Regions from separate parts of the Pseudomonas sp. Marseille-Q1929 genome, predicted to be linked through region 1. Evidence: predicted binding sites of a transcription regulator. Region 1 holds the regulator's gene; the other holds the start of a gene.

The links. Region 1 encodes sigma-54, which starts transcription at its own class of promoters, with help from an activator protein. Its sites were predicted from a motif close to ANTGGCATNNANNTTGCTNT; they were not measured.
Region 2: the regulator sigma-54 is predicted to act here: its motif matches at 13,642-13,661, upstream of J1G37_RS11085 (CmpA/NrtA family ABC transporter substrate-binding protein).

What each region holds. Positions count from the first base shown of each region.
Region 1 is NZ_JAFLWU010000001.1:523,763-539,228, forward strand. Features, by position in the region: gene lptA (lipopolysaccharide transport periplasmic protein LptA) at 1-270, shown strand, start outside; gene lptB (LPS export ABC transporter ATP-binding protein) at 270-995, shown strand; gene J1G37_RS02405 (RNA polymerase factor sigma-54) at 1,182-2,675, shown strand; gene raiA (ribosome-associated translation inhibitor RaiA) at 2,751-3,056, shown strand; gene ptsN (PTS IIA-like nitrogen regulatory protein PtsN) at 3,069-3,533, shown strand; gene rapZ (RNase adapter RapZ) at 3,536-4,393, shown strand; gene J1G37_RS02425 (HPr family phosphocarrier protein) at 4,410-4,682, shown strand; gene J1G37_RS02430 (ZIP family metal transporter) at 4,720-5,613, opposite strand; gene J1G37_RS02435 (superoxide dismutase) at 5,647-6,258, opposite strand; gene J1G37_RS02440 (hypothetical protein) at 6,260-6,703, opposite strand; gene J1G37_RS02445 (class II fumarate hydratase) at 6,731-8,107, opposite strand; gene J1G37_RS02450 (FagA protein) at 8,100-8,495, opposite strand; gene pmbA (metalloprotease PmbA) at 8,647-9,993, opposite strand; gene yjgA (ribosome biogenesis factor YjgA) at 10,102-10,623, shown strand; gene tldD (metalloprotease TldD) at 10,671-12,113, opposite strand; gene J1G37_RS02470 (carbon-nitrogen hydrolase family protein) at 12,130-12,978, opposite strand; gene J1G37_RS02475 (YhdP family protein) at 13,027-15,466, opposite strand, start outside.
Region 2 is NZ_JAFLWU010000007.1:96,971-112,436, reverse strand. Features, by position in the region: gene J1G37_RS11145 (GntR family transcriptional regulator) at 158-922, opposite strand; gene J1G37_RS11140 (benzoate/H(+) symporter BenE family transporter) at 1,136-2,326, shown strand; gene J1G37_RS11135 (YggL family protein) at 2,364-2,708, opposite strand; gene dacB (D-alanyl-D-alanine carboxypeptidase/D-alanyl-D-alanine-endopeptidase) at 2,946-4,406, shown strand; gene J1G37_RS11125 (diguanylate cyclase) at 4,555-6,981, opposite strand; gene rlmKL (bifunctional 23S rRNA (guanine(2069)-N(7))-methyltransferase RlmK/23S rRNA (guanine(2445)-N(2))-methyltransferase RlmL) at 7,122-9,386, opposite strand; gene J1G37_RS11115 (ribosome modulation factor) at 9,919-10,134, shown strand; gene J1G37_RS11110 (quinone-dependent dihydroorotate dehydrogenase) at 10,257-11,282, opposite strand; gene J1G37_RS11105 (transglycosylase SLT domain-containing protein) at 11,368-11,829, opposite strand; gene J1G37_RS11100 (winged helix-turn-helix domain-containing protein) at 11,822-12,208, opposite strand; gene J1G37_RS11095 (FliM/FliN family flagellar motor switch protein) at 12,374-12,589, opposite strand; gene J1G37_RS11090 (secretin N-terminal domain-containing protein) at 12,605-13,516, opposite strand; gene J1G37_RS11085 (CmpA/NrtA family ABC transporter substrate-binding protein) at 13,787-15,013, shown strand; gene J1G37_RS11080 (ANTAR domain-containing protein) at 15,027-15,466, shown strand, end outside.

The DNA of each region.
Region 1 (15,466 bases):
GCTTACTTCGAACAGAAGCAGTCGCCTACCGACACCGGCCCGATGAAGGGCTACGGCAAGACCATCCAGTACCACGCCCAGCAGAACCGCATTGTCCTGATCGACCAAGCCAAGGTGCTCAGCCCGGACGGCAACTCCACGGAAGGCGAGAAAATCACCTACGACACCGTGAAGCAGATCGCCAACGCCGGCCGCGCCAATGGCTCCAAGGTGACCGCACCACGTCCGCGTATCGACATGGTTATCCAGCCGAAGAAGAAGGCCGAGTAATGGCAACCCTGAAAGCCCAGCATCTGGCCAAGGCCTATAAAAGCCGGCAGGTCGTGCGTGACGTCAGCCTGTCGATCGACAGCGGCCAGATCGTCGGCTTGCTCGGCCCCAACGGCGCCGGCAAGACGACCTGCTTCTATATGATCGTCGGCCTGGTCCAGGCGGATCAGGGTCGCGTGCTGATCGACGACCTGGATGTGAGCCACCAGCCCATGCACGGTCGTGCACGCGCCGGTATCGGCTATCTTCCGCAGGAGGCGTCGATCTTCCGCAAACTGTCGGTAGCCGACAACATCATGGCGATTCTCGAGACCCGCAAGGAACTCGACCGTGACGGCCGTCGCAAGGAGCTGGAAAGCCTGCTGCAGGAGTTCCACATCAACCACATCCGCGACAACCTCGGCATGAGCTTGTCGGGTGGTGAGCGTCGTCGTGTGGAAATCGCCCGTGCCCTGGCTACCGCGCCGAAGTTCATCTTGCTGGATGAACCGTTTGCTGGTGTCGACCCGATCTCGGTCGGCGATATCAAGCAGATCATCCATCACCTCAAGGCGAAGGGCATCGGCGTACTGATCACCGACCACAACGTGCGTGAAACCCTCGATATCTGCGAGACCGCGTATATCGTCAACGATGGCCAACTGATCGCCGAAGGCGATTCAGCCACTATCCTGGCCAACGAACTGGTGAAGGAAGTGTACCTGGGTCACGAGTTCCGCCTGTAAACACCGTGGTGTCACGGCCTGTTTGCCAAGGTGCGCGGGAGTCAATAGGAACCTCCGGATTTTTATTGTTACCGCGCTCTAGGCAAAGCCCGCGATATCAGGCATATAATTTGCTTATGTTTGGCGCTCACGCGCCCTGTCGTGGATGGCGCATTGCGCCGGCGAATAAGGTGTTAAGCCCCTGCCATGAAACCATCGCTAGTCCTGAGAATGGGCCAGCAGCTGACGATGACACCGCAGCTGCAACAGGCCATCCGCCTGCTCCAATTGTCGACCCTGGACCTGCAACAGGAAATCCAGGAGGCCCTGGAGTCCAATCCGATGCTCGAACGCCAGGAAGAAGGCGACGACTTCGATAACGCAGACCCGCTGGCCGACAACATCGAGCAAAAACCCAACTCCGACGTGCAAGAACCTTCCTACCAGGAAACCGCCCCAACGGTGGATAACCTGGAAGAAGGCGAATGGAACGAACGCATTCCCAACGAGCTTCCCGTGGACACCGCCTGGGAAGACGTCTACCAGACCAGCGCCAGCAGCCTGCCCAGCAACGATGACGACGAGTGGGACTTCACCACCCGCACCTCCGCTGGCGAGAGCCTGCAGAGCCATCTGCTGTGGCAACTGAACCTCGCGCCGATGTCGGACACCGATCGCCTGATCGCCGTGACCCTGATCGACTGCATCAACAACCAGGGCTACCTGGACGAGACGCTAGAGGAGATCCTCGAAGCGTTCGACCCGGAGCTGGACATCGAACTGGACGAGATCGAAGCCGTCCTGCACCGCATCCAACAGTTCGAGCCCGCCGGTATCGGCGCCCGCACCCTCAGCGAATGCCTGCTGCTGCAATTGCGCCAACTGCCCGCCAAGACCCCTTGGCTCGCTGAAGCCCAACGCCTGGTCACGGATTACATCGACCTGCTGGGCAGCCGTGACTACAGCCAGCTGATGCGCCGCATGAAGCTCAAGGAAGACGACCTGCGCCAGGTCATCGAACTGGTGCAGAGCCTCAACCCGCGCCCAGGCTCGCAGATCGAGTCCAGCGAAGCCGAATATGTGGTCCCTGACGTGATCGTGCGCAAGGACAACGAGCGCTGGTTGGTGGAGCTGAATCAGGAATCGGTGCCACGCCTGCGGGTCAACCCGCAATACGCGGGCTTTGTGCGCCGTGCCGACACCAGCGCCGACAACACCTTCATGCGCAACCAGTTGCAGGAGGCCCGCTGGTTCATCAAGAGCCTGCAGAGCCGCAACGAAACCCTGATGAAGGTCGCGACCCAGATCGTCGAGCACCAGCGCGGCTTCCTGGAATACGGCGACGAAGCGATGAAACCGTTGGTGCTGCACGACATCGCCGAGGCGGTCGGCATGCACGAGTCGACGATTTCACGGGTGACCACGCAAAAATTCATGCATACCCCACGGGGTATTTATGAGCTGAAATACTTTTTCTCCAGCCACGTCAGCACCTCCGAAGGCGGCGAATGCTCGTCCACGGCGATCCGCGCGATCATCAAAAAACTGGTTGCCGCGGAAAATCAGAAAAAGCCATTGAGTGACAGTAAGATCGCTGGTTTACTGGAGGCACAAGGCATTCAGGTCGCCCGTCGAACCGTCGCCAAGTACCGCGAGTCCCTCGGGATCGCGCCTTCCAGCGAGCGTAAGCGTTTGATGTGACGGGCGGGCCACAGCGTTCCAGTGGTGGGTATTCCTGCCCACCGCTTTATGCACTGGCAACGAAGGAGAAGCTGTATGCAAGTCAACATCAGTGGACACCAACTGGAAGTGACCGAACCGCTGCGCGCCTATATCGGCGAAAAACTCAAAAGAATTGAGGGGCATTTCGACAAGATCACCAACGTGCAAGTCATCATGACTGTCGAAAAGCTGAAGCAGAAAATCGAAGCCACCTTGCGTATACCCGGCGGGGAAGTAGTCGCCAATGCCGAGCATTCAGATATGTATGCCGCCATTGACGACCTGACCGACAAGCTGGATCGCCAAATCAAAAAGCATAAGGAAAAGCAGCAGAGCCTTCTCCAGGGCACTGGCCGCTAACACTCCCCACCCATGATTCGACTTGAAACCATCCTGACCCCCGGCCGTTCCCTCGTGAACGCGCCGGGCGGCAGTAAAAAGAAAGCCCTCGAACAAATTGCCAACCTGATCAGCCGCGAAGTGCCTGACCTGGAGATGCAAGATGTGTACGAGGCTCTGATTGCCCGTGAAAAACTCGGTTCCACCGGTTTTGGCAACGGCATCGCCATTCCCCATTGCCGCCTCAAAAGCTGTGAGGCACCTGTCAGCGCCCTGCTGCACCTGGACGCTCCCATCGATTTCGACGCCATCGACGGCGCACCGGTTGACCTGCTGTTCGTTCTGCTGGTCCCGCAAGCCGCCACCGATGCTCACCTGGAACTGCTCCGTCAGATCGCCAGCATGCTCGACCGCAAGGAAGTACGCGACAAACTGCGCAGCGCCAGCAGCAACGAGGCGCTGTACCAGGTTGTCCTGGATGAACAGAACGGGCAGTAATCATGCGTTTGATCATCGTCAGCGGCCGCTCCGGCTCGGGTAAAAGCACCGCCCTCAACGTTCTTGAGGACAACGGCTTCTATTGCATCGACAACCTGCCCGCCGGCTTGCTGCCGGAGTTGGCGGAGCGGGCGCTGATCCACACCGAACTGGCGCAACCCCTGGTGGCCGTTTCGATCGATGCCCGCAACCTGCCCAGCCACCTTGAGCGGTTCCCGCAACTGCTTGAGGAAGTTCGCGCCAAGCACATTCATTGTGATGTGCTGTACCTGGACGCCGACGAAGAGACGCTGCTCAAGCGCTTTTCCGAAACCCGTCGACGCCATCCCCTCAGCAGCCCGCATCGTTCCCTGGCCGAAGCCATCGAGGACGAAACCAAATTACTGGGGCCGATCATCGACCTCGCCGACCTGAAAATAAACACCACCAGCCTCAACCTGTACCAGCTGCGCGACGCCATCAAGCTGCGCCTGCTGAACCAGCCGGAGCCTGGTACTGCGTTCCTGGTCGAGTCGTTTGGCTTCAAGCGTGGCATGCCGGTGGATGCCGACCTGGTGTTCGATGTGCGCTGCCTGCCGAATCCCTATTGGAAACCCGAGCTGCGTGAGCAGTCCGGGCTAGACCAGCCCGTGGCCGATTACCTGGCAGCGCAGCCGGATGTCGAAGAAATGTTCCAGGATATCTCCAGCTACCTGCTCAAATGGCTGCCGCGCTTTGCTGCAAGCAACCGGGCCTATGTCACCATCGCCATTGGCTGCACCGGCGGCCACCACCGCTCGGTCTACCTGACCGAACGCCTGGGCCAGGTGCTGCAACAAACCCTCAAGAACGTCCAGGTTCGCCACCGCGACCTTAGCTGAAAGGATCACCCCCGCGATGCCCGCTCTGGAAATTGAAATCATCAACAAGCTGGGCTTGCATGCCCGGGCTTCCGCGAAGTTCGTCGGCGTTGCCGGGCAGTTCCCTTGCCAAATCCGTGCGGGGCGCACCCCGGAATCCATGGTCGATGGCAAAAGCATCATGGCCATGATGATGCTGGCCGCCGGCAAGGGCACCAGGATTCACCTCAAGACAGAGGGCGAGCAAGAGCAGGAAGCGATGGACGCCTTGGTGGCGCTGATCAACAACTTCTTTGATGAGGGTGAGTAAACTCACCCTTTGAGGCGGGCGTGAAGTCGCAACGACTTCAGCCCAATGCGGTATCCATCACCATCATCAAGCAAAAACCGATACACAACCCCAGGCTGGCAAGCTTTTCGTGACCGTTGCGCCGCGATTCGGGGATCACTTCGTGCGTCACCACCAGCAACATCGCCCCGGCCGCCAACGCCAGACCGAGCGGCAACAGCACCTCTGCCAAACTCACCAACCAGGCACACAGCACGGCAAATACCGGTTCGACCAAACCTGAAGCCGCACCGATCAGGAACGCCTTGACCCGCGACATCCCTGCCCCGGCCAATACCAAGGCAATCACCAGGCCTTCGGGCACATCCTGCAAGGCGATGCCCATGGCCAGGCTATCTGCATCCGGCATACCGCCGCCTGCCGAAACCCCCACCGCCATGCCTTCCGGAATGTTATGGGCAATGATGGCAAACACGAACAGCCAGATACGCGGCGGTATCACCGGGTGATCCGGTGTTCCCACCAACATTTCCGGGCTCGCCCCGGAGACCTTGCGATCAACCAGATACAGCCCGAACGCGCCCAGCATGATGCCGAAGCTGATCAACCCACTGGCGCCCCAGGGCGTGAGCCCCAGGCTTTCAGCAGCAGCGATCCCCGGCACGATCAGCGAAAAGGCTGTCGCCGCCAGCATCACCCCGGCACCAAACCCCAGCAATGTGTCGCTCAGCGCTACCGGCATTCGTCGAATGACCAGGACGGGCACCGCGCCAAGCGCCGTGCCCAGCGCGCAAATCGATCCACCTTGCAGAGCGCGCAGGATGCGCGGCTCCAGGTTCAGCCAGTCCAGCCCGTGGGCTACCAGCAATGCAGTACCTGCCAATAGCAGCAGCGAGCCAAACGCATAACGAAACATTCGCCCGCTGCTGATCGCCAGTGTTTCAGTGCCCATAGTCGGCCTTAGATCTTGTTATGGTGGTCAATGTCAGGCCAAGGCGGCCTGATAGCGCGCAGCGACTTCCGGCCAGTTGATAACACTGTAGAAGGCGTTGATGTATTCCGGGCGACGGTTCTGATACCGCAGATAGTAGGCGTGTTCCCAGACGTCCAGGCCGAGGATTGGCGTATTGCCGTTCATCAGCGGGCTGTCCTGGTTACCGCTGCTTTCCACCACCAGCGTCTTTTGCGGGGTCACGCTGAGCCAGGCCCAACCGCTGCCGAAACGGGTCAACGCAGCCTTGGTGAAGGCTTCCTTGAAGCTGTCGAAACCACCCACTTGCTCATCGATAGCCTTGGCCAGCGCGCCCTCGGGCTTGCCGCCACCTTTGGGCGACATCACCGCCCAGAACAGCGAATGGTTGGCATGGCCGCCACCTTGGTTGATCACGGCGGCACGCAGTTTTTCCGGCAGCTGCTGCACGCTGGACACCAGTTTCTCGACTGGCCAGCCCGCAAACTCGGTGCCCTCGACAGCGGCGTTGAGGTTGTTGATGTAGGTCTGGTGGTGCTTGGTGTAGTGAATCTCCATGGTTTGCGCATCGATGTGCGGTTCCAGGGCGTCGTAGGCGTAAGGCAAGGCAGGCAAGGTGTAGGTCATATCAATGTGCTCCGTAATAAGGACTGTTGCGAGTCGACGCATCCTGTTGCGCCGCGGTACCACCCAGCAGGCGATGGGTACGCGGGTACTCGCCGTGGTCGCTGATGAAGTTCAACAGTTCGACGTAGGTCTTGCTGCTCTGGCGCAGCGCCGCCTCACGCAATTGCGGGGTCAGGCGCGGGTCCTGCATGGCCTGCAACAGGCGCTGGTGGATAGCGCAGAGGTATTCCGCGCTTTCCTCCGGCTGGTTCAGGCGCAGATGCAGGTCCGCCAGGTTGTGATGGGAGATGACGCAAGCCGCCACTGCTTCGTCGGCATCCGCCCAACGTTCGAACAGCACTTGGGCCAGGGCCAGGGCTTGCAAATAGGCCTCGCGAGCGTCAACCAGTTCGCCCTGCATAAAGCAGCGATTGGCCCGTTCGATCGTGCGTTTCCAGTGCTCCATGGTGAGCCTCCAAAGCAGGGTCGGTGATTACACGCCGCCGGCCGTGAGCTTTTCCGGGTCCAGCAGGACTTCCAGTTGGCTGCGGGGCAAGTCGGTGTGTTCAAGGGCCACATCAATCACCGGGCGGCCTTGTTGATAGGCTTTCTTGGCGATTTCAGCGGCCTTTTGGTAGCCAATGATCGGGTTGAGTGCCGTAACCAGGATCGGGTTGCGCGACAGCGCTTCCTTGAGCTTGGCTTCGTTGACCTTGAAGGTGGCGATGGCCTTGTCCGCCAGCAGACGGCTGGAATTGGCCAGCAGTTCGAGGCTGCTGAGCAGGTTCTGGGCGATGATCGGCAACATCACGTTCAGCTCGAAGTTGCCGGATTGGCCTGCGACGGTGATGACCGTGTCATTGCCGATGACTTGGGCGGCGACCATGGCCGTGGCTTCCGGGATAACCGGATTGACCTTGCCCGGCATGATCGAGGAGCCCGGTTGCAGGCCTTCCAGCTCGATTTCACCAAGGCCCGCCAGCGGTCCGGAGTTCATCCAGCGCAGGTCGTTGGCGATTTTCATCAGCGACACGGCAGTGGCTTTCAACTGGCCGGAGACGGCGACGGCGGTGTCCTGGGAGCCAATCAGCGCAAACAGGTTCTTGCCCGGAGTGAAGGTCACGTCCGTCAGGCTGCTCAACTGCTGGCTGAAACGCGCGGCGAATTCCGGGTGGGCGTTGATCCCGGTGCCGACCGCCGTGCCGCCCTGGGCCAAGGCCTGCAGGCTCGGGAGCAAATCCTGCAAGTGACCGATGTTGGCCTTGAGTTGCTGTGCCCAGCCATTGAGTACCTGGCTCATGCGCACCGGCATGGCGTCCATCAGGTGCGTGCGACCGGTCTTGATGAACGGGTGGACTTCCTCCGCCTTGCGCTCGATCACCAGCACCAGGTGCAGCAACGCTGGCAGGGTTTGTTCGTGCAGGACCAGCGCGGCGCTGACGTGGATAGTGGTTGGAATGATGTCGTTGCTGCTTTGGCCGCAGTTCACGTGGTCATTGGGGTTGACCGCCTCGCCCAGCAGACGACTGGCCAGGGTCGCGATCACTTCGTTGGCGTTCATGTTGGAACTGGTGCCGGAGCCGGTCTGGAAAATATCCACCGGGAAATGCTGCATGAAGTCGCCTTCGAGCAAGCCCTGGGCGGCATCGACGATGGCCTTGCCCTGCCCTTCGGTGATTTGCTTGAGGTCGACGTTGGCCTTGGCGGCGGCGGCCTTGGCCAGGATCAGGGCGCGGACGAATTGCGCCGGCATGCGTTGGTGACTGATCGGGAAGTTGTTCACTGCGCGCTGGGTTTGTGCGCCATACAAGGCCTCGGCCGGCACTTGCAGTTCGCCCATGCTGTCGCGTTCGATACGGGTGTTACTCATCGTTAGATCCTTGCACCAGGTCGGAGTGAGAAATAGACGGCAGCAATTCGCAGGTCGCCAATCGCCACGCAAAGCTCTGCCAACGCTTGAGGCGGCAGGCACAGTGAGAGAGTTTTTCCAGGTCACGCAGGGGACGCCAGGCCTGGTCCAGGCACATGGAGCGCCAATGCCAGGGCAGCGCGATATCGCTGGCGGTGTCGAGCAGCAGGCGGAATGAGGTTTCAGCGATCGTCCACGGATGGGTCGCGGTGCAGCACGCCAGGTAGCGACCCTCGTTGAGGTAATGCTCGATCAGGCGCGGCTCGTCGGGGTTGAGGCCGCAGCGAATCTGGCGACTCATCCAGCGCCAGCTCTCCAGGTAAGGATCCTCATGCAGGACTGAACTCATGATCCACACTCATCCGGTAATGATATTTATTATTAAATGATATTGAGAATCAAAACAAGAGTGGCAGATTAATCCGCCTGTAATGCAGCCACAAAAAAAGGCGCGCCATCGTTGAGATGGCGCGCCTTTTTTAGGTGAAGCGTCGGAGGGATTAGCTGCCGGCGACAGTCATCCGCTCGATCAGCACCGAGCCTGTACGAATGTTGCTGCGCAGTTCCAGATCGTTACCCACCGCGACAATTTGCTTGAACATGTCGCGCATGTTGCCAGCGATGGTGACTTCCTGGACGGCGAACTGGATCTCGCCGTTTTCCACCCAGAAGCCCGCCGCACCCCGGGAGTAATCCCCGGTCACCATGTTCAGGCCATGGCCCATCAACTCGGTCACCAGCAGACCACGTCCCATGCGACGCAACAACGCCGCCTGGTCTTCATCGCCATGGGTGACGAACAGGTTGTGTACACCACCGGCGTTGGCCGTACTTGGCAGGCCTAGCTTGCGGCCGGAGTAAGTGCCCAGGACGTAGGACACCAATTCGCCGTTTTCGACGAACGGTTTGGCATAGGTCGCCAGGCCATCGCCGTCAAACGCCGAGCTGCCCATGGCACGCATCAGGTGCGGGCGCTCATCGAGGGTCAACCACTCCGGGAACAGCTTTTGCCCGATAGCGCCCTCAAGGAACGAAGACTTGCGGTACAGGTTGCCACCGGAAATCGCGCTGAGGAAACTGCCGAACAAACCACCGGCCAACTCCGCCGAAAACAGCACCGGCACTTCGCAGGTCGGCACCGGACGGGCGCCCAAGCGGCTGGCGGCACGTTGCGCAGCACGCTGGCCAATGCTGGCCGGGTCGGCCAGCAGTTCGCCCTGGCGACTCACGTCATACCAGTAGTCGCGCTGCATCTGGCCGTTGGCTTCAGCGATCATCACGCAGCTCAAGCTATGGCGGGTGGAGGCATAACCGCCGACAAAACCGTGGCTGTTGCCGTACACGCGGCAACCTTGATGCGTGCTCAACGTGGTGCCATCAGCGTTCTTGATGCGGGCATCTGCATCGAACGCCGCGGCTTCGCAGGTCAATGCCAATTCAATGGCCTGTTCCGGGGTGATATCCCATTCATGGAACAGATCGAAGTCCTTCAAATCCTTGGCCATCAGCGCCTTGTCGGCCAAGCCCGAGCTTTCATCCTCGGAGGTATGCTTGGCAATCGCCAACGCGGCGGCGACGGTCTCGCGAATCGCTTCCGGGCCACTGGCCGAGGTGCTGGCCGAGCCCTTACGCTGCCCCACGTACAGGGTGATGCCAAAGCCCTGGTCACGGTTGAACTCAACGGTTTCCACTTCGCGCTGACGGACCGACGTCGACAGCCCCTGCTCCAGCGACACCGCCACTTCACAGGCACTGGCCCCCTGGCGCTTGGCCTCGGCAAGGATCTGCTCGACTTGTTCCTGCAGTGCCGGTAACGCTTGCGGACCGACGCTTTGGGCTGCACTCATGGTTTTCTCCACTCAAATTCTGCTTTCGGTTAAGGCCATCGAGCGACCGGGCCGGACAAGCGGCCCCCGACTGGTTATCATGGCGGCGTTTCTTTGCGGACTGCCACCATGGTTGATTCTTACGACGACTCCCTCGATGGGGAGAAAAGCAAAACCCAGGTCAAACGTGAGCTGCATGCTCTGGTTGACCTTGGCGAGCGCCTTACAACGCTCAAGAAAGACTTGATTGCAAAACTGCCCCTGACCGACGAAATGCGCCGGGCGCTGGCGGATGCACCCAAGCACACCGCGAATATCGCGCGTAAACGGCACATCATGTTTATCGGCAAGCTGATGCGCGATCAGGACACTGACGCCATTCTGGCCTTGCTTGATCAAACCGATGCCTCCACTCGCCAGTACAACGAACGCTTCCATAACCTGGAACGTTGGCGTGACCGCCTGATCGCGGGCGATGACGCCGTGCTGGAGAAATTCGTGCTGGACTACCCGGACGCGGACCGCCAGCAATTGCGCTCCCTGATCCGCCAGGCCCAACACGAGCAGGCGCACAACAAGGCGCCGGCCACCAGCCGTAAAATCTTCAAGTACATCCGTGAGCTGGACGAGACTCAACGCGGTCTGCGCTGATCCTCTTCCCCGGGTGGCGATCTTCGCCACCCGAAGCTCCACCCTTCCTACGAGCCCGTGCCACCCACGGTGATCGCATCAATCTTCAGCGTTGGCTGGCCGACACCCACCGGCACCGACTGCCCATCCTTGCCGCACGTGCCCACACCGCTGTCCAGCGACAGGTCGTTACCGACCATCGACACCTTGCTCATGGCTTCCGGCCCGTTACCGATCAACGTTGCCCCTTTGACCGGCGCGGTAATCTTGCCGTCTTCGATCAGGTACGCCTCGCTGGTGGAGAACACGAACTTGCCACTGGTGATATCCACCTGGCCGCCGCCAAGGTTGGCGCAGTAGATCCCGCGTTTTACCGAGGCGATGATCTCCGCCGGATCGCTTTCTCCGGCGAGCATGTAGGTGTTGGTCATGCGTGGCATCGGCAAGTGCGCATAGGACTCGCGACGGCCATTGCCGGTACGTGCCACGCCCATCAGGCGGGCGTTGAGCTTGTCTTGCATATAGCCTTTGAGCACGCCGTTTTCGATCAGCGTGGTGCACTCGGTCGGCGTGCCTTCGTCATCAACGCTCAGCGAACCACGACGGCCGGCCAACGTGCCGTCATCGACAATGGTGCACAGCTTGGACGCAACCATCTCGCCCATGCGCCCGCTGTAGGCGGAACTGCCCTTGCGGTTGAAGTCGCCTTCCAGGCCATGGCCCACGGCTTCGTGCAGCAGCACGCCGGACCAACCCGACCCAAGCACCACCGGCAACGTACCGGCCGGCGCCGGAATGGCTTCCAGGTTGACCAGGGCCTGGCGCAGCGCTTCACGGGCATAACCCATGGCACGGTCATCACTGAGGAAATAACGGTAGTCGGTACGCCCGCCGCCGCCATGCCCGCCGCGCTCACGACGGCCATTCTGCTCGACGATCACACTGACATTGAAACGCACCAGCGGCCGTACATCCGCCGCCAGGCTGCCGTCGGTGGACGCCACCAGGATGCGCTCCCACACACCGGCCATGCTCACCGTGACTTGCTGGATACGCGGGTCAAGGGCGCGGGTAGCGGCGTCGACACGCTTGAGCAGCTCGACCTTCTCCGCACGGCTGATCACTTCCAGGGGGTTATCCGGCCCATACAACTGCGCCACGTCCTGGGTGGTAAACGCCTGCACCGTGCCGTTCTGGCCAGCACGGGAGATCGAGCGCGCCGCACGCGCCGCCAGGCCCAGGGCTTCCAGCGTGATGGCATTGCTATAGGCAAAACCGGTTTTTTCACCGGATTGCGCGCGCACGCCTACACCCTGATCCAGGTTGAAGCTGCCTTCCTTGACGATGCCGTCTTCAAGGGCCCAGGACTCGGAAATCTGCCCCTGGAAATACAGGTCGGCCGCGTCGATACCCGGCCCGGCCAGATCGCCGAGCACGGTTTGCAAGCTTTCGATGGTCACGCCACCGGGTGCCAGGAGGTGTTCACTGACTGAGGACAACAACTCGCTCATAGGTTTGGCCTTAAATTCATCGTTCCGAAGCAGGCCGCTGTGCGCCCTGCGAGAAAAAGCGCCGATGGTTGACCACCGGCATGCGCGCCCGTATCGACGCCTGTTCACTGCTGTCGCGTTCGGCCAACAACACCGCTTCGCCTTGATCCTGTTGTGTCAGCACACGCCCCCAGGGGTCGACAATCGCTGCGTGGCCATAGGTTTCCCGCGGCCCCGGATGCACGCCGCCCTGGGCAGCCGCCAGCAGGTAACACTGGGTTTCGATGGCGCGTGCGCGAATCAGCACGTCCCAGTGCGCGGCGCCGGTCACCGCCGTAAAGGCCGACGGCGCGGTAATCAATTCAGCCCCCGCCGCCCGTAATTCACTGTACAGCTCGGGGAAGCGCAGGTCGTAACACACGGTCAGGCCCAAGCGCCCCACCGGCGTATCCGCCACCACCACGTTGCTCCCGAAAGCATAGTCGTCGGATTCGCGATAACGACCGCGCGCATCGGCAACATCCACATCGAACAGGTGCAGCTTGTCGTAACGGGCAACGATTTCGCCGCGGTCATCGACCAGTAGCGAGCAGGCGTTGGACTTGGCGTTCGGCTGATCCTTGGGCGGCAACGGCAAGGTGCCGGCCACTATCCATAAGGTGAGGTCGCGGGCGGTCTGTTTCAACCACGGCAGGATCGGCCCTTCGCCCAACGCCTCGGCGCGGCCGATATCGGCCACGTCACGGCGGCCCATGGCGGCGAAATTTTCCGGCAACACGGCCAGCTTCGCACCGCCTGCCGCCGCTTGCTCCAGCAGGCGCCGGGCCTGGGCCAGATTGGCCAGCACATCGCTCTGGCTGACCATTTGAATTACCGCAAAGGACATGGGCCGACTCTCCGTAATGGGCGTGCGGCCATGCTACTCCACAGCCTCTCAGTTTGGCTTTTCAAATGGCTTGTCGAAGGTGATTTTCGGGTCCTTCCACGGCCCTTCCACTTTGTATTGCACGCTGGCAAAACGCGACACACGATCACCGATCAGCTTGTCGATCAGGAACAGCGCACCGCCAATCGCCGGCGCGCCCACGATCAGCGCGGCAATCGGCAGGTTGTTGGTGACCGGTAACGTCACCAACAACTTGGCGTCGACACGGTCAGCCACCAGGTCCAGGGTGCCGTTAAGCTCCAGGTTGGTCGATGGCCCGGTCATGGTGATCGGCTCGCGGGTGACGAACACGCCGTTACTCGCGGCCAGCAAACCTTTGACCCGGTCGTAACTCAAGCCCTTGCCGAGCAAGTCGGAAAAGTCCAGGCGCAGCCGGCGCCCGATCGAGTTGAAGTTGAGCAGGCCAAACACACGCAGCGCTTGGGCACCGCCTTCCACTTCAACAAACTGGCCGCTGCGGAAGGTCGCATCCAGGCTGCCGGAGAAACGTTTAGGCCCCACATAAGCCGGCGAACCCGGCCAGCGGCCGTCCACGTCCAGATGGAAGTCCTTGCTCGTCACGGTCGGCGCATAACCCCAGCCTTTGAGCACATCGCCGATATTCTTGCCGTCCAGGCGCCCCTTGTACCAACTGCTGCTGGTCCCGGGTGCGCCTTCCCAGCCGCCGTCGCCCTTGAGCTGCATGCCCTTGAGGCCCAGGTCCAGGTTATTGAAGGTCAGGCCCTTGGTCGTCGGGCGGATCTTCAGCGACCAGGCGCCGATCAGGTCCGGCCCCTGGAACAGTTGATCAATGGCGATATCCAGCGCGGGAATGTCCTTGGGATCGATGTTGGCCAAGGGGTCCGGCGCGTTTTCGTCGGCCTGGACGCTCGGGTCCACCGCCGGCAACTTCACGTACTGCAGGTTGATCGCAATCGGCGCGGCCTTGGCGTCCGGCAGGTTGACGCTGCCCTTGGCCTGCTGGCTGTCGAGCTGCAAGGCCCAGGCGGCGGGCTTGCGGTCTAGCTGCAACTTGACCTGGTCGAACTGGGTGCCGAAACCGGTCAGCTTGCCGACCTTGAAATCGGCGCCACTGAGCAACTGCTTGGCGCTACCGCCGGGGTCATTGCCGGCATAACGGTCTACGAGTTTTTTCCACGGATCGATGTCGAGTTCCGACAAGACCCCGCGAATACGCAAGCCTTTGACCGTAGGCAGCAGCGCATCGCCATCACCGAGGAACAACTCGCCACGGCCTTCGTTGAACTTGTCTGGCGGCGCGGCAAAGGTGAAATTCGCCAACTCGCCATAATCGAACCAGTAGCGCCGCTCGTTACCCTGCAACGTCATGCGGAACACGCTGTCACGCCCCTGGCTGGCCGGCATGCCGAAAGGCGCCGGCAAATCCACCGCCACGCCCTTGAGGTTGGAGCTGACCATCAGTTGGCTGTCGGCCCCATCCAGGTTCAGTTGCAACTGGTAGGGAATGTCGCCGGACACTGGCAACGGCTGGCCGACTTTCAACCAGTCCGTCAGCCGCTTGACCGTGACCTGGCCCTTGGCAGTCACGCGCGTGCTGATATTGCCCGGCTTGCCGTCGGCAAAAATCTGCGCGGTGATGGGCCGGTCAAAGGCCTGGGCCGTGATGTTCTGGCCGCTGAGGCCCTTGGCACTGTCGAAACGGAAATCACCCTTGAGCTGGGTCAGGTCCAGCGTCGGCTCGGCCAGTTGCAGGCGTGCCTTGTCGGTCTTGAAGTCCACCACGATTTTCGGCTCGGTGCCCTTGGCCAGCGGCACGTCCAGGTCCAGGCTGCCTTGCAGGTCGCCCTCGCCCTTCCAGCCGGCAAAGGTTGCAGCCGTACCAATCGGCGCTTCCTGCAGGATCTTCAGGCCATCACCCAAGCCTCCGGCAAAACCACCGGTGAGCAATAGATGACTGTCCTTGCCAGCAGGCGCATGGGGAATATTGACGTAGATATCCTTGACCTTGGTGTCGAGCAACTGCCCCTTGCTGGCGAGGATGCGCACACCGCTTTCCTCGACAAACACCTCACCCTTGACCTTGCTCACATGGGGCCAGCCTGGCTGGAACGCCAGCTCAGCGTCATGCACCTTGAAGAACAGGCTGATATTGCGCGAGGCCGGCAACGCGTCGTGGTTCAGCGAGCCTTGGTACTGGAAGAAACCCTCGTCAACCGCGCCCTTGAGAATCGCCGTGCGCAGCCATTCATCCAGCGCCGGGCTCAACACCGCCGGCAGGTATTTGGGGGTGAAGCGCCCATCGCCATCGACCATGCCGACCCGCAGGTCCATGTAGTCTTCCTGGCTGTGGTCAAAGTGCAGGCGGATCAGGAAATCGGCGGCGACCTTGCCTTCTTCGCCCAGCACCTTGATATACGGCGCGATCAGGGTGAAGCCTTCTTTATCCAGCTTCCATGTCAGGCGCGCA
Region 2 (15,466 bases), on a different contig from region 1:
TCCAACAAACACCACAAAACAAATGTGGGAGCGGGCTTTTTGTGGGAGCTGGCTTGCCTGCGATGCAGACACCTCGGTCTTACAGTGAGACCAGGGTGATGCTATCGCAGGCAAGCCAGCTCCCACACAAGCCTAGCTCCCACATTTGTGATCGGGTTTACAGTTTTACTGAGGAGCGCCCCGGCTTCTTGGTCTGCAACAAATGCGAAAACACCGCATGCAAATCATCCGACGCACTTTCCTCATCGAGGTTGAGCTTGCTGTCGATGTGATCCATGTGATGCATCATCAAATCCACCGCCAACACCGCGTCCCGCGCTTCGATTGCGTCGATCAACTGGGTGTGTTCATCGTACGAGCAGTGCGAGCGGTTGCCGCTTTCGTACTGGGCGATGATCAACGATGTCTGGGACACCAGGCTGCGCTGGAAGCTGATCAGCGGTGCGTTCTTCGCTGCTTCGGCCAGCTTGAGGTGGAACTCGCCGGAAAGACGGATACCCGCCCCTCGGTCGCCACGGGAAAAGCTGTCGCGCTCGTCGTTGACCATCTGGCGCAACTCGGCCAGTTGCTCGGCCGTCGCGTGCTGCACTGCCAACTCGGTAATCGCACGCTCCACCAGACGCCGCGCCATGAAGACCTGGCGGGCCTCTTCGACACTCGGGCTGGCCACCACGGCACCGCGATTGGGCCGCAGCAACACCACGCCTTCATGGGCCAGGCGCGACAGCGCGCGGCGAATGATGGTGCGGCTGACGCCGAAGATTTCGCCCAGTGCCTCTTCACTCAATTTGGTGCCGGGTGCCAGGCGTTGTTCGAGGATCGCCTCGAAGATATGCGCGTAGACGATATCGTCCTGGGTTCCGCTGCGACCGGCCTTGCCGGCTCGCGGTTGTTTCTTGAGAGGTTGCAACTGTTCGTTCATGGGCACTCGGTTTGGAGAACGGCGGCGAATTAACGGTAATACGGCAACAACGGGTTGCTGGCAAGTATCACCTAAAAACATGGCACATTGTACACAACCGTATGCGCCAACACACTGTACGGCTGTTTGTGGCCTCGGCTGTATTGCAATGAGTGGTTACGTTTGAGTTTAGGCTTGAATCAGCAACTTCTCTGGTAAAAGGAACACCTTTCTATGTCCGACGCCGCCCAAGCGCCGCTGCGCCCGCTGGCCGACACTTCACCCTCGGCCATCGTCGCCGGTTTTATCGCCATGATGACCGGCTACACCAGCTCCCTGGTGCTGATGTTCCAGGCCGGGCAAGCTGCCGGCTTGACCACGGCACAGATTTCCTCGTGGATCTGGGCGATTTCCATCGGCATGGCGGTGTGCAGCATCGGCTTGTCGCTGCGCTACCGCACGCCTATCACCATTGCCTGGTCCACGCCTGGCGCCGCGCTGCTGATCACCAGCCTGGGCGGGGTGAGTTATGGCGAAGCCATCGGCGCCTACATTACCTGCGCGGTGCTGGTGACAATCTGCGGGCTGACCGGCAGCTTTGAAAAGCTGGTCAAACGCATCCCGGCGTCGTTGGCGGCGGCCTTACTCGCAGGGATTCTGTTCAAGATCGGCAGCGAGATCTTCGTCGCCGCCCAACACCGCACCGGCCTGGTACTGGGGATGTTTTTCACCTACCTGATCATCAAGCGCCTGTCGCCGCGTTATGCGGTGTTGGCTGCGTTGGTGATCGGCAGCGTACTGTCAGGGCTGATGGGGCTGCTGGATTTCAGTGGTTTTCACCTGGAAGTGGCGACGCCGGTGTGGACTACCCCGCACTTCTCCCTGGCGGCAACCATCAGCATCGGCATCCCGCTGTTCGTGGTGGCGATGACCTCGCAGAACATGCCGGGCGTCGCGGTGCTGCGGGCCGACGGCTACAACGTGCCGGCCTCCCCGTTGATTACCGCCACCGGCCTGGCTTCGCTGGTGCTCGCGCCCTTCGGCTCCCACGGCATCAACCTGGCGGCGATCAGCGCGGCGATCTGCACCGGGCCCCACGCCCATGAAGACCGCAACAAGCGCTACACGGCGGCGGTCTGGTGCGGGGTGTTCTACGGGATTGCCGGGGTGTTTGGCGCAACGCTGGCGGCACTGTTCGCCGCCTTGCCCAAGGAACTGGTGCTGTCGATTGCGGCATTGGCGCTGTTTGGCTCGATCATCAATGGCCTGAGTATCGCCATGAATGAGCCGAAGGAACGGGAAGCGGCGCTGATCACCTTTATGGTCACGGCGTCGGGCTTGACGCTGTTTTCCATCGGGTCGGCGTTCTGGGGGATTGTCGCGGGGGTGTTGACGCTGTTGATTCTGAATTGGCGCAAGGCATAAAAAAACGGCGACCCTCGGGTCGCCGTTTTTTTAAGTATCACTTAGCCGCGTTGATCGGCTTTTCCGGATACCACACGTCCAGCAGCGGGCTGACTTCAGCCTTGGTCAGCTCGGAACGGGTTTTCAGCCAGGCTTCAACAGCCGCACGTTGCTCTTCGGAAACCGAGCCGCGCTTCTGCAGGCAAACCAGACCGTAGTCGTCGCCGCCAACATAGCCCAGACCGTTGGCTTCCATGGCTTCGTTGATGAATGCTTCGAGGAAAGCGTCGATAGCTTCTTCACTCAGGCCTTCGCTGAAGTCCAGGTTCAGTTCGAAACCCAGCTCTTGAAATTCATCAACGCACAGTTTTTTGCGCAGACGCTGGGAACGGTTAGTCGCCATTGGAACAATCCTCTTAAGTAATAACGGGCGGCACTTTAGCAGTTTAAGGCGGCGATTGCCCGACTCTCTGGGACGGGCGGCAAATTGCCTGCAAAAAAACGCCGATTTCCAGCTATCGTTCAGCTACAAGAGGCCCCACCTTGGGGCATAATGCCGACACTTTCGTGACCAATGAGGGATTTTTCTTATTTACCCCTCGCCTTTTTCACCCTCCTCAGCAGTAGGGTTTTATTCTTTATGATCAAATCTTTGCGTCCATTGCTCCTTGCCGGTCTTCTCCTGCCGCTGGCCTTCTCTGCCACCGCCGCCACCGTCAACAACACCCTGCCGCCGAACGTCCAGCAGGCACTGACAAAAGCCAAGCTGCAAAACAACGCACTGTCCCTGGTGATGATCCCGCTGAACGGTCCGGGCACGCCGACCATCTTCAACGCCGACGTTTCGGTCAACCCGGCCTCCACCATGAAGCTGGTCACCACCTACGCGGCCCTGGAGATGCTCGGCCCCAACCACCAGTGGAAAACCGAGTTCTACACCGACGGCACCCTCAGCGGTGGCGTGTTGCACGGCAACCTCTACCTCAAGGGCGGCGGCGACCCCAAGCTGAACATGGAAAAACTCTGGCTGCTGATGCGCGACCTGCGCGCCAACGGTGTGCAGCAAGTCACCGGCGACCTGGTGCTGGACCGTGCCTTCTTCAAACAACCGCTATTGCCCGAGTTCAATGACGACGGCAACGACGAGAACAAGCCCTTCCTGGTCAAGCCCGACGCTCTGCTGGTCAACCTCAAGGCCCTGCGCTTCGTGACCCGCAATGACTCGGGCCGGGTCATCGTGTCGGTCGAGCCGCCGATTGCCAGTATCCGCATCGACAATCAGGTCAAGGTATCCAACACCAAGCAGTGCACCGGCGACGTGCGCTACAACCCGGTCACCGCCGCCGATGGCAGCGTGACGGTCACCGTCAGCGGCCAACTGGCCGATGGCTGCAGCTCGCAGACGTATCTGTCGCTGCTCGACCACGCCACCTACACCGCCGGCGCCGTGCGCGCGATCTGGCAGGAGCTGGGCGGCAGCATCCAGGGCCGCGATATCCAGGCGCCGGTGCCGAAAGACGCCAAGGTCCTGGCCCGTGCGTTCTCGCCGGACCTGGCGGAAATCATCCGCGACATCAACAAATACAGTAACAACACCATGGCCCAGCAGTTGTTCCTGAGCCTAGGCGCACAGTTTCGCAACGATGCCGACGGCGACGACGCCAAGGCCGGCCAGCGCGTCGTGCGCCAGTGGCTGGCGAAAAAAGGCATAACCGCGCCGCACCTGGTGATGGAAAACGGCTCCGGCCTGTCCCGCGCCGAACGGGTCAGTGCCCGGGAAATGGCCGCGATGCTGCAAGCCGCGTGGAAAAGCCCGTATGCGGCTGAATACATCAGCTCCCTGCCGATCGCCGGCACCGACGGCACCATGCGCAAACGCCTGAAGACCACCGCCATGCGCGGCGAGGCCCACGTGAAGACCGGCACCTTGAACACCGTGCGCGCCATTGCCGGGTTCAGCCGCGACAACAACGGCAATACCTGGGCGGTGGTGGCAATCCTCAACGATCCGAAGCCGTGGGGCGCCTCGTCGGTGCTGGATCAGGTGCTGCTGGACCTGTATCGCCAGCCGAAACTGGCGGCGGCTGCGCCCGTGCTCTGAACCTGGAAGGCAGAGTGTCAGACTGATATACCGCTATCGCAGGCAAGCCAGCTCCCACAGTGGATTGGGTTCACAAAGCAAAATGGGGGTGAATCCAATCAAAATGTGGGAGCGGGCTTGCCCGCGATGGCGATCGATCAGTCACCCATCAGTTGACTGACCTGCCGCTATCGCGAGCAAGCCCACTCCCACAGGCCTCGACCCGATCCCGCCCCGCCTGCTTGGCGACATACACCGCCGAATCAGCACGCAGCAACAACCCATCAATCCCTTCATCAACACGCCAACTGGCCACGCCAAAGCTGGCGGTGACAATACCGACCGGCTCCATCGGCTCGCTGCGCAACGATTGCCACAGCTCCATCGCCAGGCTGTAGGCCTGCTCGCCATCGGTGTTGGGGCACAGCACCATGAACTCTTCCCCACCCAGGCGGCAGAACACGTCGCTACGCCGCAGGCGTACGCTGATGCGCTTGCACAACTCCTGCAACACACCGTCGCCCACGCCATGCCCGTGCTGGTCGTTGATCCGCTTGAAGTGGTCGATGTCCAGCATGATCAGCGACAGCGACCCCGACACCCGGTTGAGCCGGACCATCTCGGCCTTGAGGCGATCCTGGAAATACCGACGATTATGAATCCCCGTCAACGAGTCGGTAATCGACAAGGCGCGCAGTTCTTCCTCGACCCGTTTCAAATCGGAAATATCCGATACATAGCCATGCCACAACGTACCGCCTCCCGGTAACTCTTCCGGCGTGGCTTCGCCGCGAATCCAGCGCACGCCCCGGTGCGGCAACTGCACGCGGTATTCTTCACGCCAATGGCTCAATTGCAGCGCCGACAAGCGAATCGAAGCCCGCACCCGCTCGATATCCAGTGGGTGAATACGGTCCAGCGCCTTGCTGGCGTCCTGTTGCAGCACCCCCGGTTCGATCTCATAGATATCGCGTATGCCATCGCTGGCGTAGATAAAGCGCCAGTTGTCCTTGGGCTCAAGGGTGAACTGGAAGATCCCGCCAGGGACATGGGCGCTGAGCTTTTTCAGCAGGCGATCCCGTGCAGCCAAGGCTTCGTAGACACGTTTTTGTTCGGTGACATCCAGGTAAATCGCCAAGTGGCCCACCCACAAGCCATGGTCATCCAGCAACACCGTGGCCAACATATTCACTGTCAACTGGCTGCCATCCTGGCGTTTCAAGGTCCACTCGCGGGCCTCGTGCTCGTGGTCGGGGCTTTCTACCAGCATTGCCTGGCTCGGCGGGATGCGCTTGCCCATGATCTGGCTCAGGCTGGCGGCGCGCGCCTCCAACTCAGGTGCCAGGTGCAGGCTTTCCAGGGTCAAGCGGCCCAGCACTTCATCGGACTTGAACCCCAGCATCTGCTCGGCGCCGGCATTGAAGGTATTGATCACGCCGCGCAGGTCAGTGGCAATGATCGCCACCTGGGTCGCCGCGTTCAGCACGCTGCGCAACTGTCCATGGGCGCCGCGTAACTCAAGCTCGCGCAGGCGCAATTGCTCGGTGCGCTGTTCGACCAGTTTCAACGCGCGTTGACGCTGGCTGACCAGCACGTACAACAACGCGCTGAGCAGCAGGCTGAGCAGGCCGCCCATGGTCAGGATCGTGTTCATCGAGGAGTGGTTGGCCTGGTCGAACACCTGGCTCGCTTGCAGGCTCAGGGCGTAGACGTGATCGCCCAGGGTCAACCGGCGCGCGGCAGCCAGGTCGCTGCTGCCCGGCGTATTGCTCGACGCGTACAGCACCCGCTTCTGGGTGTCGGAGGTGTCGATGATCTGCATCACCAGGTTGTCGCGGTTTGGCTTGGGCAACCCATCGGCCACCAACTGCCGCATGCTGATCACGGCCATCACAAAGCCATAGGCCTCGGGCTGGGATTGCTGGCTGTCCGGCAACTTGCTGACGGGTGCTACCAGCAATACGCCGGCGGCATAGGACGGTTCCACCCCCACCAACTGCATGGGTTGCGACACCGCCATCTTGCCGGTCTTCAGCGCACGTTCAAGGGTTGAACGGCGCAGGGGCTGGGCCAGTAAATCAAAGCCCAAAGGCGAACCGAGCAGGCTCTGGGTCTGACTGTAGAGCACCGGCACGTACTCATCACGCTGGGGCGCAGGGGCCAACTCACCCGTGGCGTCCAGCTCGCGAATGACAAAGGGCTTGCCGAGTTGGCGTGACACCGTCTGCTCAAACGCGTTGCGCTGATCGCGAAACACCCGCGGCGCCCAGGAATAGGCACGGGTGCGCAGCAGCAGGGGTTGGGCGAAACCATCGAACTCGTCACGGGATACGTCGCCGGAATTGACGAAAAAACGCCGCAGGCTACCCAGGCGTTGCTCCTGGTCCTCAAAGCGCTCTTGCAGGCGGCTGTAGCGTTCATTGACCAGCAACTGAAAGCGCTGGCGCAGCTGTTGCTGATAGAGGTTGGACGCCGCCCACGCAACGATCAGCGTCAGCGCAGCCCCCGCCAATAACACCACCAATGCCACCAGCCAAGCCGATGCCTGCTCACTGATAAAACCAAGGATTTTCGGGCGAACGGCTTGCAACGGCATAGGCAACACTCACAACGCCAGCGTGCGGGGGGTGTCACTTTGGCTAGGCGTTAAGTTATAGCCATAGGGCCTGGGTTTGACCAGCGTAAAAAAACCGCAAGGCTGGAATATTCCAGGCTTGCGGCTTTTATTGACAGCGATCAGCGCGCGGTGATTTTCCACGCCCGGTGGATCTTCGCGTTACGTGCGAAATCCGGGTCGATGGTCTTGTCGCTGATTTCCTCGACCGCGTAGCGTTCGCTGAGGTTGTCCTCCAGCGCGAACTTGCGGAAGTTGTTCGAGAAGTACAGCACGCCGCCCGGTGCCAGGCGGGCCATGGCCAGGTCGAGCAACTGCACGTGGTCACGCTGCACGTCGAAGATGCCTTCCATGCGCTTGGAGTTGGAGAAGGTCGGCGGATCGATGAAGATCAGGTCGAACTCATCGCGGCTCGCTTCCAGCCACGCCATCACATCGCCCTGCTCCAGACGGTTCTTGTCGGAGAAACCGTTGAGGGAGAAGTTGCGACGCGCCCAGTCCAGGTAAGTCTTCGACAAATCGACGCTGGTGGTGCTGCGCGCGCCGCCCTTGGCTGCATGCACGCTCGCGGTAGCGGTGTAGCAATACAGGTTGAGGAAACGCTTGCCCGCCGCTTCTTTCTGGATACGCATGCGCATCGGGCGGTGGTCGAGGAACAGGCCGGTGTCCAAGTAGTCGGTGAGGTTGACCAGCAGCTTCACGCCGCCTTCGCTGACTTCGGTGAACTTGCCCTGGGCGCTCTGGCGTTCGTACTGCTTGGTGCCGCTCTGACGCTCGCGGCGTTTGACGACGACGCGGCTCTTGTCGATGTTCAGCGCCTGGGGAATCGCAGCCAGGGCATCGAACATGCGTGCGGAGGCTTTTTCCGGGTCGATGGATTTCGGCGCGGCGTATTCCTGGACGTGGACCCAATCGTGATACAGGTCGATGGCCATGGAGTATTCCGGCATATCGGCGTCGTACACGCGGTAGCAATCCACGCCTTCACGCTTGGCCCACTTGCCCAGCAACTTGAGGTTCTTTTGCAGGCGGTTGGCGAACATCTGCCCGCCTTCGCTCAGGCGCGCCTGCTCGACCACCGGCGCCGGGGCTGGCTTGATCGGGTTGCCGTTCTTGTTGTACTGGCGCTCTTGTGGTTCCACCGGGGCTTGATCGTAGGCGGCTTGCTCGCGTTCGGCCTGGCGTTGCTCCGGGGTGCGACGCTCGCCGGTAACGAACTGGTCCGGGTTGACCTTGATCAGCAGCAATTTGCACGGCAACGCGCCGTTCCAGAACGAATACTGCTTGTGGCTGCGGATGCCCATGCGCTTGCCCAGGTCCGGCGCGCCGGTGAACACCGCCGCTTCCCAGCCCATGCACGCCTGGCGCAGACGCTCGCCGAGGTTCTGGTAGAGGTACAACAGGCTGGCTTCGTCACCCAAACGCTCGCCGTACGGCGGGTTGCAGATCACCAGGCCTTTCTGGTTCTGGTCCGGGCGCGGCTCGAAGGTGCCGACTTCACCCTGGTAGACCTTGATCCAATGGCTCAGGCCAGCGCGCTCGATGTTGTTGCGCGCAGGCTGGATCAGGCGCGGGTCGGCTTCATAGCCACGCACCCACAGCGGCGGCTTGTTCATGCCGATAGCGGCACGTTCCGACGCTTCGGTGTGCAGTTTCTTCCAGAGTGCCGGGACGTGACCGAGCCAGGTGGTGAAACCCCACAGCTCACGGTTCAGGTTCGGCGCCATGTCGGCAGCAATCATCGCGCCTTCCACCAGGAAGGTGCCCACGCCACACATCGGGTCAGTCAGCGCGCCGCCTTCGGCAGCAATGCGCGGCCAGCCGGCTCGGATCAGGATCGCGGCCGCCAGGTTTTCCTTCAACGGCGCGGCGCCCTGCTGCAGGCGGTAGCCGCGCTGGTGCAGGCTGTGGCCGGAGAGGTCGAGGGACAGGATCGCCTCGCCACGGTCCAGGCGCAGGTGAATGCGCAGGTCCGGGTTGATCTTGTCGATGGACGGACGTTCGCCGGTCGGGGTGCGCAGCTTGTCGACAATCGCATCCTTGACCTTCAGCGCGCCGAAGTGGGTGTTGTCGATGCCCGAGCCGTGACCGCTGAATTCCACGGCGAGGGAACCGTCGGGGACCATGTGCTCGGCCCATTCGATATCCAGCACACCGTGGTAGAGGTCTTCGGCGTCCTTCATCGGGAAGCGCTTGAGGACCAGCAACACGCGGTTGGCCAGGCGCGACCAGAGGCACAGGCGGTAGGCGGTTTCCATGTCGGCCATGCCGCGCACGGCCGAGGTGTGCTCGCGGGCTTCCTCAAGGCCAAGCCCGACGGCTTCCTCGATCAGCAGGCCTTCGAGGCCCTTGGGGCAGGTGAGGAAGAGTTCAAAACGGTCCGACATGGGGCATTCCAGGCTTTTCAGCAATAAATGAACGGGCGACGCATCGCCGGCTCGGTTTTCAATCAAGCACTTTTCTTGAAGAGTGCTCGCGTGGCACGAATGTGCCGTCCCACCCCGCCTGCCGGGCCTTTAGGCCGTGGTTGACGGGGCAGATAGATAATGTGGCGTAACAAAAGGAAATATTCCGACCCTTCGTCGAATAGTAACCGACTGCAACGGGCGGACATTCTCACTAAAGGATTAAACCCATCCTCTTTGCAGGGTGCATCATAGCTGGCTTTGCCAGGTAAATGGGGCGAAAAGCCATCCCAGCTTATGGCTATAGCATCATTATCGTTACGTGCTTATGACAAAACGATCATTGAATCCATGTGACCTATTGGTTAGAACTCAACACAGGTTGGCGCCGTAACGACGCCGACACATAGGCTCGCCACGCCGGCAGCGAGCCCACCAACGGCAGAAAAACTCTGCCCGGCACCAGACGGGGCCGAAGGATATCAAGACAGTCAACAAGTGAGGGAAACACCCTATGAGAAGACTTAAGCGTGATCCGTTGGAAAGAGCATTTTTACGCGGATATCAATATGGCGTTCATGGCAAATCCCGTGAGCTTTGCCCATTTACTCTACCGTCGGTACGCCAAGCCTGGATCAACGGCTGGCGAGAAGGACGCGGCGACAACTGGGACGGTATGACTGGCACTGCGGGAATCCACAGACTCAACGAACTTCACGCCGTCGGCTAATCAGGGCACTTAATTCCGACATACACTGTTGAAGCGATAACGACTTAACCACGCACGTCCTATCCGGGCGGCGGGCTTCGGCCCAGGGGGCTCCTTTATGGAGCCCTTTTTATTGGGTGGTTTCAGGCCTTTGGCAGTGCCGCGATAGCATCCACCGATTGGCGAATCAACGCCGGCCCCTTGTAGATAAACCCGGAGTACAACTGCACCAGGCTGGCGCCAGCAGCGATCTTCTCGGCAGCGTGCTGGCCTTCGGTGATGCCACCGGCCGCGATGATCGGCAAGCGCCCGGCCAGTTCGGCGGCCAGTACCTTGACGATATGGGTGCTCTGCTCACGCACCGGCGCGCCCGACAGGCCGCCCGCTTCGTCGCCATGGGCCAGGCCTTCGACGCCAACACGGCTGAGGGTGGTATTGGTCGCGATCACTGCATCCATGCCCGAGTCCACCAGGGCCTGGGCCACCAGCACGGTCTCTTCGTCGCTCATGTCCGGGGCAATCTTGATCGCCAACGGCACACGCTTGCCATGGCGCACGGCCAGGTCTTCCTGGCGCTGGCGCAAGGCTTCGAGCAATTGCTTGAGTGAGTCACCGAACTGCAGGCTGCGCAGGCCCGGGGTGTTGGGCGAGCTGACATTGACGGTGACGTAACTGGCGTGGGCGTAGACCTTGTCCAGGCAGATCAGGTAGTCATCCACCGCACGTTCCACCGGCGTATCGAAGTTCTTGCCGATATTGATCCCAAGGATGCCCTTGTACTTCGCCGCCTGAACCCGCGACAGCAAGTGATCCGCGCCCAGGTTGTTGAAGCCCATGCGGTTGATGATCGCTTCGGCTTCCGGCAGGCGGAAGATACGCGGCTTGGGGTTGCCAGGCTGTGGGCGCGGGGTCACGGTGCCGATCTCGACAAAACCGAAACCCAGCTGCGCAAAGCCATCGATGGCCGCACCGTTCTTGTCCAGGCCAGCCGCCAGCCCGACCGGGTTGGGGAAGTCGAGCCCCATCACCGATACCGGCATTTTTGCCGGTGCCTTGCATACCAGGCCATTGAGCCCCAGGCGGCCACCGGCACCGATCAGGTCCAGGGACAGATCGTGGGAAGTTTCCGGGGAAAGTTTGAACAACAGCTGGCGGGCCAGGGTATACATGGGCGGGCTAGACTCGGATGGCGGCGAAAGGTGGCGACGATTATAGCCGGGGTGGCGGGCTGCATGCGAGGCGTGCCGCCAATCGTCATGGGCGATTGGCAACCAGCTCTTCGTAGCGCGCCCAGATCTTCTGCGCGTATTGCATGCGCAAGGCCTCACGCTTGGGGCCTGCCCCCCCACCGACGTTATAGGAGCCGACGGCAGTCCAGTTGTAACCAAAGCGCTGGATGAACTCGGTAAGAATCGACGCTGCCACCTCCACCGAGAGACAGGGCTCGCTCAACAACCGCTCTTCCGTGATGCCCAGCTTCAGCAGACGGGGCAGATGAATGCTGTTGATCTGCATCAAGCCGATATCCCGCGTGCCATTACGGTTAGCGGTGTTGATGGTCTGCGCGCGGTAACCCGACTCGACAGCAGCGATGGCCTGCAGCAGCTCCGGCTCAAGGTCATAACGGCTGGCCACTTCGTCCCAGCAGTAGGCCAATGCAGGGCTGCTACCCATCAACAGGCTCAAAAGCAGGCCTTTCCCCCAGGCTTTAAACATTGTTGACCTGACCACAAGCCGCACACACATGAGCTACCGGCCTCGCATCAGCACTTCCCACCTGCACCGGACAAGTAAACCGATACCCCCTGCCATAGATCGTCTTGATAAACACCTTGTCGGCCTTCAAGTACTTGCGTAACGAGTAAATGCAACGCGTCAGCGACTCTTCGGCCACCTCGCCCCTGGGCCATGCGAGTTCCAGCAAGCGGTCCTTGGTCATCAGCGTGCCACCCGACCCCAGCAGCAATCGCAGCACCTGGCCCTCCTTGGGTGGCAACTGAACGTCTGTCCCGCCCCCCGTCAACCGGCCATCGCCATGTAAGGTCCAGTGGGCAAAAACGAGGGACGTCGCTGACCCGTCAATCACGACCGCCATACGCACCTCTGTATCCAACGACTGACATTGAATTCCTTATTTCCTGTACGGGCTCACCCGCCAACGTCACGACTATAAAAAACAGTCCTACACCTCGCCCTAGGGAAAAACCCATTCATCCGGCGTTTTTCGCAGCTACTCAGTAGGACAATTCTTTATCTGGCCCTACCGGGCGACCCAATCGTGATAAACCTCATGCAACTCGACCCCCAACCGATCCTCCAATTGCACCAACTCTCCCAACGCCATCAACTGACCATTGACCCGCACCTCCACACAGCGAATGACGTCAGGTGTCAGCGGCAACACCTTCCCTACTGCAAACGCCGCCAGACGCTTGCGACTGATCAGTTGCTCTTGCAGAAGTATTTCCAGGTGCATGGACAAGCGCCCTATTCATGGAGAAATTTCGCGACCCCGTTGCATGAACGCGCGCTGCACACGCTCATGCTGCTCCGCCGTCAAGGGTGATGGCCCTGGAGGGGCGGCCAGGGTCTTGAGTTCGTTGTGATCGGCGCCTACCTGCCACAACGAAACCTCATCCGGCCGGGTGAGCACATCCAGCTCCGCGACCCACTGCTTGATGAGACTCACCTGATCGGGCTTGCCCTGGATCAGCAGGCTGTTGGTGTCTGGATAGGCAACAAACGTAAGGCTGCCGTCAGCCAGTTGAGTTTTGTGCTCGCTGGACAACCGGGCTTCGATCATTGAAGCCATCCCGGGCACGGAAATCATGTCCGTACCCACGCCGTAATAACGATCGGCCACATCAACATTGAACACCTGCACCACGCCAACGGAGGGCAGCGCCACACGCGGTTGGGCAGGCGGCCGATCCATCAGTTGCGCCAGGCGCAGCACTTGATCGACATAGCTTGGCGGCCCCGTGACGGAGAACAGGCGCTCCCCGCTTTTACGCAAGGGATAGCCGGACTCATCCAGCCCCGTACGACGCATCAGCCCCCGCAGCCTGTCGACGGAAATGTGCCGTAGCACAACGGCCGAGTTCCTCACCTCATCGGCTTCGTAGAGATAGAGGACTTGCCCATCCCGATGCCAGATCAGGCCCTCCTGCAGGGCCAGTACCTCCAGGACCTGTTGCGGTGCGTCAAAATCAAACAGCCCACTGACGTGCAGGCGAGCGACTTTGCGGCTGAGGACAACCGACAAGCCCAATGGCACCGAGAGCGCGGTGAAAAACCGCTGCAGGTTCTCCTCCTGCGCCCGGTAGGGCTCGCCCCTCGCCGCACAGGTGCCCAGCGATAACGCAGCGCATAACAACCAGCTGCACAGCCGGTGGCGGGTCATCCTTGCAGGGAAAGCACTATTCACCTTGGTTTTTCTCGGCGGCCTGGCGTGACAAAGCGGCCATACTGAGAGTCAGCCAATTTTCAATCTTGACGGAAAACTGACGGCACGCGTCCACCCCTGGCCATGGCATGTGCATTGCTACACACACTCATCAGAGCGCGCGCCAACGAAGGCACGGGCCTACGGACAAAGGCGTCGTTACCCTGCAATGGTCTCTAGCGCCATCCGAGGGAACGACGTTTTTTTTGAGAGAAAAGGCAGGCATTGATGAACGAACCGGCAGATAACCGCCAGAGAAAAGACCCACTGGCCTGGGTCAACGGCAGTGACGCGCCGGAAAAAAGCAGTCTCGACCTGGGCTTCATGGCCCTGAGTGATTGCGCCTCGCTGGTAGTTGCCGCCACCCAGGGCTTTGCCCAACCCTACGGCCTGACCCTCAACCTCAAGCGCCAGGCGTCATGGGCCACCCTGCGCGACAAACTGGTCAGCGGCGAACTGGACGCCGCCCACAGCCTGTACGGGCTGATCTATGCCGTGCACCTGGGCATCGGCGGCGTAGCGCCCACCGACATGGCAGTGCTGATGGGGCTCAACCAGAACGGCCAGAGCATCAACCTGTCCCACGGCCTGCAACAGCAGGGCGTGGTCACTCCTGATGCACTGGATCGCCATGTGCACCAAAGCCGCACAAAATTGACCTTCGCCCAGACATTTCCCACCGGCACCCATGCCATGTGGCTGTATTACTGGCTGGCGAGCCAAGGCATCCACCCGTTGCAGGACGTCAACAGCGTGGTGGTACCGCCGCCGCAAATGGTCGCGCACCTGCAAGCCGGGCGTATCGATGGTTTTTGTGTCGGCGAACCCTGGTGTGCCAGCGCGGTGAAACAAAACCAGGGCTTTACCCTGGCCACCACCCAGGCGATCTGGCCCGACCACCCGGAGAAAGTCCTCGGCTGCACCCAGGCGTTTGTCGACCAATACCCCAACACCGCCCGCGTGCTGGTGATGGCCATCCTCGAAGCCAGCCGCTTTATCGAGCAGAGCCAGGAAAACCGCCGCTCCACCGCACAACTGCTGAGCGCCCGCGACTACCTCGACGCGCCCCTCGACTGCATCGAGCCGCGCCTGCTGGGCAGCTATGACGATGGCCTCGGCAACCAATGGCAAGACCCCCATGCCCTGCGGTTTTTCGCCGGTGGCGCGGTGAACCTGCCGTACCTCTCGGACGGCATGTGGTTTATGACCCAGTTCCGCCGCTGGGGCCTGCTGCGCGAAGACCCGGACTACCTGGGGGTTGCCCGCCAGGTGCAGCAATTGACGCTATACCGCGAGGCCGCCAGCGCCGTCGGCGTTCCCCCGATCGCCCAGGACATGCGCAGCAGCCAACTGATCGACGGCAAGATCTGGGATGGCCGCGACCCCGCCGCCTATGCGCGCAGCTTCCGTCTGCACGCGATGAACGATCCCACCAGCCGCCAGGCCTTGCGCTGACAGGAAGACCGATATGTTGCGAATCCTGTTGATCAATGACACCCCGCGCAAAGTCGGGCGGCTCAAGGCGGCGCTGATCGAGGCCGGTTTCGAGGTGATCGATGAGTCCGGCCTGACCATCGACCTGCCTGCGCGCGTCGAAACGGTGCGCCCGGACGTGATCCTGATCGATACCGAGTCACCCGGGCGCGACGTGATGGAGCAAGTGGTGCTGGTCAGCCGTGACCAGCCCCGGCCCATCGTGATGTTTACCGACGAGCATGACCCGAATGTAATGCGCCAGGCCATCAAGTCCGGCGTCAGCGCCTACATCGTCGAAGGCATCCAGGCCCAGCGCCTGCAACCTATCCTCGATGTGGCCATGGCGCGCTTCGAGAGCGACCAGTCCTTGCGCGCGCAGTTGCAGGCCCGTGACCAGCAGTTGGCCGAGCGCAAGCGCATCGAACTGGCCAA